DNA from 3 places in the Ruminococcus sp. B05 genome. Region 1 is predicted to be linked to each of the others. Evidence: predicted binding sites of a transcription regulator. Region 1 holds the regulator's gene; each other region holds the start of a gene.
The links. Region 1 encodes HrcA, which represses chaperone genes, less so after heat shock. Its sites were predicted from a motif close to TGTTAGCACTCNNNNNNNNNGAGTGCTAACA; they were not measured.

Region 2: a site for HrcA is predicted at 2,047-2,077, ahead of D8Q48_RS08060 (co-chaperone GroES). Genes of this name have one in related genera too.
Region 3: a site for HrcA is predicted at 1,517-1,547, ahead of htpG (molecular chaperone HtpG). Genes of this name have one in related genera too.

Annotation. Positions count from the first base shown of each region.
Region 1 is NZ_RBZR01000001.1:349,874-353,165, forward strand. Features, by position in the region: gene hemW (radical SAM family heme chaperone HemW) at 1-1,090, shown strand, start outside; gene hrcA (heat-inducible transcriptional repressor HrcA) at 1,300-2,355, shown strand; gene grpE (nucleotide exchange factor GrpE) at 2,373-3,008, shown strand; gene dnaK (molecular chaperone DnaK) at 3,058-3,292, shown strand, end outside.
Region 2 is NZ_RBZR01000008.1:87,520-90,811, forward strand. Features, by position in the region: gene groL (chaperonin GroEL) at 22-1,647, opposite strand; gene D8Q48_RS08060 (co-chaperone GroES) at 1,734-2,021, opposite strand; gene D8Q48_RS08065 (hypothetical protein) at 2,154-2,465, opposite strand; gene codY (GTP-sensing pleiotropic transcriptional regulator CodY) at 2,577-3,292, opposite strand, start outside.
Region 3 is NZ_RBZR01000008.1:75,585-78,876, forward strand. Features, by position in the region: gene htpG (molecular chaperone HtpG) at 1-1,374, opposite strand, end outside; gene D8Q48_RS08005 (CPBP family intramembrane glutamic endopeptidase) at 1,577-2,521, opposite strand; gene D8Q48_RS08010 (DHHA1 domain-containing protein) at 2,514-3,292, opposite strand, start outside.

The sequences.
Region 1 (3,292 bases):
AAATACTTATGTACAGGCTTTATGTAAAGAGATTAATCGTTATAAAGACTTTGCAAAAGAATATATAGTAAAGACGGTTTTCCTCGGGGGAGGAACACCGTCTCTTTTGACAGCTGAACAGATGAACCTGATTTTTGAAAATCTAAATCAGGTTTTTACAATCGATCCTATTGCAGAAATTACAATGGAGATGAATCCAGGAACTATAAACATTGAAAAATTAAGAAGCTATAAACTGGCAGGTATCAACCGTGTAAGTATCGGATTGCAATCAACAGAAAATAAAGAATTGAAAATGTTGGGAAGAATTCATACTTACAAAGATTTTCTAAATACATGGGAAGCTGTTGATCAAGTAGGATTTAAGAATAGAAATATTGATCTTATGTCAGCACTTCCTGGACAAACTTTAAAAAGCTGGGAAAATACACTGAAAAAAATTTCGGCACTTAACCCTGAACACATTTCTGCATATAGCTTGATATTAGAAGAAGAAACCAAGTTCTATGAGTGGTATTATAAAGGTCTTTTTGATGCGGGTGACTGGAAACTTCCTTCCGAAGATGATGAATATACAATGGGTGAGATGACCATTCAAATGTTAGAAAGTTGTGGAATGCACCGCTACGAGATATCCAATTATGCATATCCCGGAAAAGAATGTACGCATAATCTTGGATACTGGGACAGAGTGGATTATCTTGGACTTGGTGCCGGTGCAGCATCTCTAATTTCCGTTCAAAATAAAAATACTTCCGAAATACAAGAACAAATCCGTTTCAATCATGTTATGAATCGAGATAAATATATTCAAAACATTAATCAAAAACAAGCGATTGAAATAGAACGCGAATACTTAACCTTAGAAAATCAAATGGAAGAATTTATGTATTTGGGATTAAGAAAAACAGCTGGCATTTCAAAAAATAAGTTTCACAAGTTTTTTGGTAAGGAAATTGAAGAGGTTTATGGAAGTATAATAAAAAGATTGGAAGAAGATAAATTAATAATAAGTAAAGAAGATAATCTGCTCCTTACTCACAGAGGAATGGATATCAGCAATTATGTACTATCTGAATTTTTACTTTAAAATCAATACTAATAAAAACAGGAAAACTTTGATTGTTTATATCAGAGTTTTTTCTTTTTTATAGAAATATACAATAAATTTTTATTTCTATAAAAAAATGATAAACAGTGTTGACAAACGGAAATCAAGGTGATATCTTATTACTTGTAAGGTGTTAGCACTCAAATAAGTGGAGTGCTAATAGCAAAGAAAGAGGAGGTTTTAAGAAGATGGATATAGAATTAACAGATAGACAACATATTATACTTAAAGCAATTATCCAGAATTATCTTGAGACCGGAGAACCGGTAGGTTCAAGAACTCTTTCGAAATCAACCGACTTGAATTTAAGTTCAGCAACAATTCGAAATGAGATGGCGGATTTAGAGGATATGGGATATATTTTCCAGCCACATACTTCTGCCGGAAGAATTCCTTCGGATAAAGGATATCGGTTATATGTAGATATGTTGATGGCCGATAAGGAACAAGAATTATCAGATTTGAAAAATGTTGTATTAGAAAAATCTGATAAGGTTGATAAAGTATTAAAACAAGCAGCGAGAGTGCTTGCGAATAATACAAATTATGCAACCATGATTTCTGCTCCGATCAACCATAAGAACACATTGAAATTTATTCAATTATCACAGGTGGATCCAGAACAGATTGTTGCAGTTATTGTAATGACGGGGAATGTAATTAAAAACAAGATTATCGAAGTTGATGAAGAGTTAGGCAATGAAACGATGCTAAAGCTGAATATGCTTCTGAACACATCACTCAATGGCATGTCTATTGAGGAAATTAATCTTGGATTGATTGCCAGATTAAAAGAGCAGGCCGGTATTCATAGTAAAGTAATCAGTGATGTGCTTGATGCTGTTGCAGATATTATTCATGTAGAAGATGATATGGAAATTTATACATGTGGTGCGACAAATATTTTTAAGTATCCGGAATTAAGTGATAAGCAGAGTGCACAGGAAATAATAAGTGCCTTTGAGGAAAAGCAACAACTTGCAGAACTGGTTACAGAAACTCTTTCAAATGAAAAGAATACAGGAATACAAGTTTATATTGGCGATGAAACTCCAGTCAAGACAATGAAAGATTGCAGTGTTGTAACAGCTACTTATGAGCTGGGCGAAGGAATGCGTGGAACAATCGGTATTATTGGCCCGAAACGTATGGATTATGAACATGTAATGAAAACATTGCAGACATTAAAGAGTGAACTGGATACTTTAAATCGTAGAGATTTAAGCGAACAGGATATAGAATAAAATTGGTGGAGGGAAAAATGAGTCAGGAAGATATGGTAAAAGAAGCAGTAGAAGAGGCAAAAGCAAAAGCCGCACAAACTGTTGAAGAAGAATCTGAAGAGGTAACAGAAGAAGCTGTTGAAGCTGATGGATCCGAAGAAGAAATTTCAGAAGATGAAGCATTAGAAGAGACAGAAAAATCTGAGAAAAAATTATTTGGTAAAAAGAACAAGAAAGACAAGAAAGACGAAAAGATTGAAGAATTAACAGATCGTCTCACTCGTCAAATGGCTGAGTTTGATAACTTCCGCAAACGTACAGATAAAGAGAAAAAACAGATGTACGAAATAGGAGCGAAAGATATCATAGATAAAATTCTTCCAGTCGTGGACAATTTTGAACGCGGACTGGCAGCTGTGTCAGAGGAAGAAAAATCACATCCTTTCATGGAAGGGATGGATAAAATTTACAAACAGTTAATGACAACTCTCGGTGAAGCAGGCGTGAAACCAATCGAGGCTGTTGGTCAGGAATTCAATCCTGATTTTCACAATGCAGTTATGCACGTAGAAGATGAGGAGGTCGGCGAAAATATTGTCGTAGAAGAATTCCAGAAGGGTTACACATACCGTGATAGTGTTGTAAGACACAGCATGGTAAAAGTAGCAAATTAGAAGTAGTAAATCAGTAAATTTAGAATGATAAATTAGGAGGACAAATATCATGGGAAAAATTATTGGTATTGACTTAGGTACAACAAACAGTTGTGTTGCCGTAATGGAAGGTGGTCAGCCAACTGTTATCGCAAATACAGAGGGAGCAAGAACAACACCTTCTGTTGTTGCATTCACAAAAACAGGAGAACGTCTTGTTGGTGAACCGGCAAAACGTCAGGCTGTAACAAATGCAGACAAAACAATCTCTTCAATCAAACGAGAGATGGGTACAGATTACAAAG
Region 2 (3,292 bases), on a different contig from region 1:
CTATTTTTGATAGGATGCTTATTACATCATACCCATTCCGCCTGCTCCACCAGCTGGCATTGCAGGAGTATCTTCTTTAATTGTTGAAACAACAGACTCTGTTGTTAATAATGTAGAAGCTACACTTGTTGCATTCTGTAATGCGCTTCTTGTAACTTTAGCCGGATCAAGAATTCCTTCTTTTACCATATCTACATACTCTTCCTTATATGCATCAAATCCAACTCCCGGCTCTGATTCTCTGACTTTATTAATTATAACAGATCCTTCCAGTCCTGCGTTATGAGCAATGTGGAACAATGGTGCTTCCAGTGCTTTTAGAATAATTTGAGCACCTGTTTTCTCATCGCCTTCCAATTCATCAGCAAGTTTTGCAACTTCTTTTGAAGCGTGGATGTATGCAGAACCACCTCCTGCGATAATTCCCTCTTCAACAGCTGCTCTTGTTGCATTCAAAGCATCCTCCATACGAAGTTTTGCTTCTTTCATCTCTGTCTCTGTTGCAGCACCAACACGGATTACAGCTACTCCACCTGCCAATTTTGCAAGTCTTTCCTGTAATTTTTCGCGATCGAAATCTGATGTTGTTTCATCGATTGCTTTCTTTATCTGCTCAACTCTTCCGTTGATAGCTTCTTTATTTCCACAGCCATCTACGATAACTGTATTCTCTTTCTGAACTTTTACAGATTTTGCACGTCCAAGCTGATCCATTGTAGCCTCTTTAAGATCCATACCGAGCTCTTCTGAAATCACCTGACCACCTGTCAAAATAGCGATATCCTGAAGCATCTCTTTTCTTCTGTCACCATATCCTGGTGCTTTTACAGCTACTACATTAAATGTTCCACGCAATTTATTTACGATCAATGTTGTAAGAGCTTCTCCTTCGATATCTTCAGCAATAATCAAAAGTCTTGCTCCAGACTGAACGATCTGCTCCAAAACAGGAAGGATATCCTGAATGTTAGAAATCTTCTTGTCTGTAATCAAAATATATGGATCATCCAGAACTGCTTCCATCTTCTCCATATCTGTTGCCATGTAAGCTGAAATATAGCCACGGTCAAACTGCATACCTTCTACAAGGTCAAGCTCTGTCTGCATTGTTTTAGATTCTTCGATTGTAATAACTCCATCGTTAGAAACTTTTTCCATTGCATCTGCTACCATCTGTCCAACAGACTCATCTCCTGAAGATACAGCTGCAACTCTTGCAATCTGCTCTTTACTTGTTACTTTGCTGCTCATATCTGCAATTGCTTCTACAGCTTTATCTGTTGCTCTTTTCATACCTTTACGAAGTACGATTGGGTTAGCACCTGCTGCCAGGTTCTTCATTCCTGCATTAACCATTGCCTGTGCAAGAACTGTTGCTGTTGTTGTACCATCTCCGGCCACATCATTTGTTTTAGCAGCAACTTCTCTGATAAGCTGTGCTCCCATGTTCTCAAATCCATCTTCAAGTTCAATTTCTTTTGCAATTGTAACACCATCATTTGTGATCAATGGTGCTCCAAAAGATTTATCCAATACTACGTTTCTTCCTTTTGGTCCGATTGTTACTCTTACTGTATCAGCAAGTTTGTTCACACCTGCTTCTAATGCCGCTCTGGCTTCTGCACCATATTTAATTTCTTTTGCCATGATATAACTCCTCCAATTCTATCTTGCAAATCCTGCTTCTCATTTTAAAAAGCGGATAATGTTCTCCGCCTTCTTATTCTTCTATATTATGCCTCAACGATTGCTAAGATATCGCTCTGTTTTACAACGATATATTTCTCGCCTTCCAGCTCTACATCTGTTCCTGCATATTTAGAATAAATAACTTTATCTCCAACTTTCACCTGCATTGTTACTTCTTTTCCATCTATATTACCACCAGGTCCGACTGCGATTACTTCTGCCTCCTGTGGTTTTTCTTTTGCCTGTCCAGGTAATACAATACCAGACTTTGTTGTTTCCTCTGCTTCTAACTGCTTCAATACAATTTTATCACCTAATGGTACTAATTTCATTGTAATTCCTCCTTAAAAAGCTATTTATTAGCACTCATTTCTCTTGAGTGCTAACCCATGAATATAAAATAACACTCTGCTAACTATTTGTCAACAGAGTTTATAAATTTTTCTTTTTTTCTTTATCTATATTTATTTGTTCTTTCTGTCCAAAACATAAAACCCGTTTTCAATCCGAAATACCAGTATATTACCATTTTCTGACTGATAACGTTCTTTCACCACTCCGCTGCAAGATAGTAATTCTGTTCTTGTTGAAATATAACACTGGTATTTTGCATCAAGTGAAATCGCTTTAAGATCGTTCTCTCTCAATTTTAAATAAATATAATCTTCTTCCATATCATAGCGGAACACCTGACAGCGATGTGTTGCATCATCAAATACTCCGTCCGCTGAAATTGTTTTTATCATTTGCAGTGCAACTGCATTTCCTTCGTACATTTTCGGTCCTCCTTTATATTATTCTGCATCTTTGAAAATTATGAATCCTTCTTTTTTCTGAAAACGAAAGGGCATCAGAATACTGATACCCTTTCTGGTTGAACTTTCAAATTACATTCTTTCTTTTTTAATCTTCTCTAATTCTGTGAATACATAATCATTCAACACTTTGATATAAGTACCTTTCATTCCTGAAGAACGCGATTCAATAACTCCTGCACTTTCAAATTTACGCAATGCATTTACGATCACTGATCTTGTGATTCCGACGCGATCCGCAATCTTACTTGCCACAAGGATTCCTTCTGTTCCATTCAATTCATCAAAAATGTGAACAATTGCCTCAAGTTCTGAGAAAGATAATGTACTGATCGCAGACTGAACGATATGCTCTTTTCTTGTCTCCTCTGCGCTTTCTTCATTAACAGAACGAAGCATCTCAAGTCCGACTACTGCTGTTCCGTACTCACTCAAAATAATATCATCAATCTCATATCCTTCATTTTGCTTGTAGATAAACAAAGTTCCAAGACGCTCTCCTGCAATATCGATTGGTGTGATAATTGCCTGATAGCCTTTCACAACATCCCCTGAAAAACCAAGAGTCTCAAGATTGACATTCTCTTTTGTAGATAAAATGCTAAGCAAACGCTCATTCAACATCTTATCGATATGAGCACCCACACGTTCTTCCAATAATTCTTTGATTTCTTTTACATTGACTGACTTACTTGTCCCCAAAACTTTGCCTTTTTTACTTACAACCAGTACATTCGAATCAAGAATTTCTGTCATAACAGCGCAAATATCATTGAATACAACCTTGC
Region 3 (3,292 bases), on a different contig from region 1:
TGTCTCTTCAGTTTCAGCATCTTCTTTTTTATTTGCCTTAATGCAATCTTCCAAAGTCAGATATTTGTGTTCCAAGTCTTTGTAAAGAATGGAATCTTTTACTTTACTACCGAATTTTTCATCTTTTAAGCATCCAAACTTGATGAATGGGCTGATATCATCCCAGTATTTCTCATAATTTTCTCTGTCAGTCTTGAACATTCCGTTCAGCTTATCTGCAACCTTCTTAGAAATGTAATCTGCGACTTTATTTACAAATCCGTCATTCTGCAGTGCACTACGAGATACGTTCAATGGTAAATCAGGACAATCAATCACACCCTTCAATACCATTAAGAATTCAGGAATCACTTCTTTAATATTGTCTGCGATAAAGACCTGATTGTTATACAATTTGATCTTTCCTTCAATTGAGTCATACTCTGTATTAATCTTAGGGAAATACAAAATTCCTTTTAAGTTAAATGGATAATCCATATTCAAATGAATCCAGAATAATGGTTCTTTGTAATCCATAAATACTTTTCTATAAAAATCAATGTAATCTTCTTTTGTACATTCGCTTGGATTCTTTGTCCACAATGGGTGAATATCACTGATTGAAACAGGACGTTTTACAATTTTTGCTTTCTGTTTTGCTTCGCCCTCTTCCCCTTCTTTCGGCTCTTCTGTGATATGCTCAACTACTTCATCTGTGTCCAGAACATCCGCCTCATCGATTGTCTCGTACTCCGGTTCTGCATTCGCTTTGCTTAAGAAAATTTCTACCGGCATAAATGAACAGTATTTCTCCAACACTTCTCTTACACGATATTCATTTGCAAATTCAAGACAATCTTCATTCAAAAACAGTGTGATCTCTGTTCCGACTTCCTGCTTATTTCCATCCTGCATCTCGTACTCTGTACCGCCTTCGCTTACCCAGTGTACAGCAGTTGCATCATTCTGATAAGAAAGTGTATCGATATGTACCTCATCTGCAACCATGAATGCTGAATAGAATCCCAGACCAAAATGTCCGATCATCTCATCTTCTGTTGTTTTATCCTTATATTTCTCAAGGAATTGTGTAGCACCGGAAAATGCAATCTGTGTAATATATTTTTCAACTTCCTCAGCTGTCATACCAAGACCATTGTCAATAAATTTTAATGTTTTCTCTTCTGGATTTACAATCACTTGAATTTTTGCTTTATAATTATCTGGAAGTTCATATTCTCCCATCATATCAAGCTTTTTTAATTTTGTGATTGCATCGCATCCGTTCGACACAAGCTCACGCACAAAGATATCGTGATCTGAATATACCCATTTCTTTATAATCGGGAAAATATTTTCGCTGTCAATTGATAAACTACCTTTCTTCATTGTCATAGTAAACACTCCTCTTTTATAAATCATTTTACTGTTAATCTGAAGTTAATTGGATGATACCATCTGCAATTCTTCTGTAAGCAGTATCATTTTTACCATCTAAAGAGTATTCTAATACGAGAATGACCAAAAGTCAACAACTTTTTAGCACTCGATTCAAACGAGTGCTAACATTTTCTATATTCAATTAATTCACACTATATTAACGGAACATATCCAGATTCGGTTTCTGGGAATCGTCTGATTTATCAGACGGTTGTTCCGGTTTAAGACCTGTATCCATTCTCTGGATCATTGTGAACATCACTGCTGCCACAAATGTACATATAACAACGGTAACGCCAAGTATCTCCGGGCTTTTTGCAAAACCATTAAAGATTCCCGTGTTCGTTCCTATTACTGCCGTCAAATTGGCAATCATATGTGTAAACACCGGTGCTTTAAATGAACCATATTTATCATAAACATACGCTAAAACCAATCCCAACACAAGTGCATTTACCATCTGTATTGCATTGCTGTGCATAAACGAGAACAAAATGGCGGAAAACATTGCCGCCCTCAAAAATGGAGTTTTTGTCCGCATTCTTTTATAAATAATCCCACGGAATAACAATTCCTCCATAATTGGCACCAGAATACTCAATCCGACAATCTGAAGCCAAAATTTCGAATTATAAAATATTGCCGACGTATTTTGAAAACTACTATTTCCTGACACTAATTGCACCATATAAGATAAACAACTCACGCCAATATTATATGCAACTGCAAACACTAACAAAAATATATATTTAGACCAGGTTGCTTTCTCTGGCATCTGTGCATTTTCTTCTTTTTCTCGTTTACGATCTTTAAAATAGAAAACAGAGCAGGCAAAAATGGAACAGATTGCTTTTACACACTGTATCTCAAGTGCATATTTTAATTCTAACTTCATGGCAAGTAATGAACACTGTTGCATTGCCATTGTCATAGCATCTGCACTCCCTGTATCAATTCCACTTATCACCTTCGCAAATTCATCTACATTTTCTATTACCAGTACACACGCTGTCCCGATACTAACACAGATTCCTACAATCCAGTAAACAAGCAGTGGGCCAAATACGTACCAAAACGGATTTTTTATCGGCTTATTATTCATTTCTCAAAGCCTCTCCTTTCTCTTGTATCCACCCTCTCAAGCTCTCTTCATCTCCAAATAGTGAACCTTGCACCATCTCTGGTTTTCCGCCGCCTCTTCCTCGAAACTGCGAATTCAGTTCTTTTACCAATAATCTCATATCCAATGTTTTGCTTCCAATCACATAGCGATATGACAACATTCCTTCTTCTGATGTTTCCGGCTGTCTGTTAAACACAGCACAAATATCATGTTGTTTTTCTAATACCTGATTCATTAAAAATCGTGGTCCTTCCCCATCCAGACCTTCTTCGAATAAACAGACTATCTTCTGAGTCGGATCTACTTCTTTCACTTTATACTCCAACAACATTTTTTTCTGTCTGTCCAACTCTTGTTTTAATGCGTTATTTTCTTCTTTTAAACGTTCCACTGCCTCGGCCGTTTCATTCTCTTTTGCACAGAGACTTGCAGATATCTGCCTTGTTGCTGATAATTTTTTCCTATAATCGCAAAGTGCCCGAAAACCACAGAGCATCGTAATTCTCACGCCGCCTTTATAACGCTGTGCATTTGTCAGTTTAATCTGTCCGATCTCTCCTGTTGTTTTTACATGTGGTGCACAACATGCACATACATCATATCCTGGTATCGTCACAATCCTAATCTGCCCTTCAATTTCAATTTTACTTCGATAAGCAATATTTTCTAATTCTTCTTTTGATGGATATGTAACCTGTACTTCCAGATTTTTTACAACTGCTTCATTCGCTTTCCACTCAATTTCCGCCA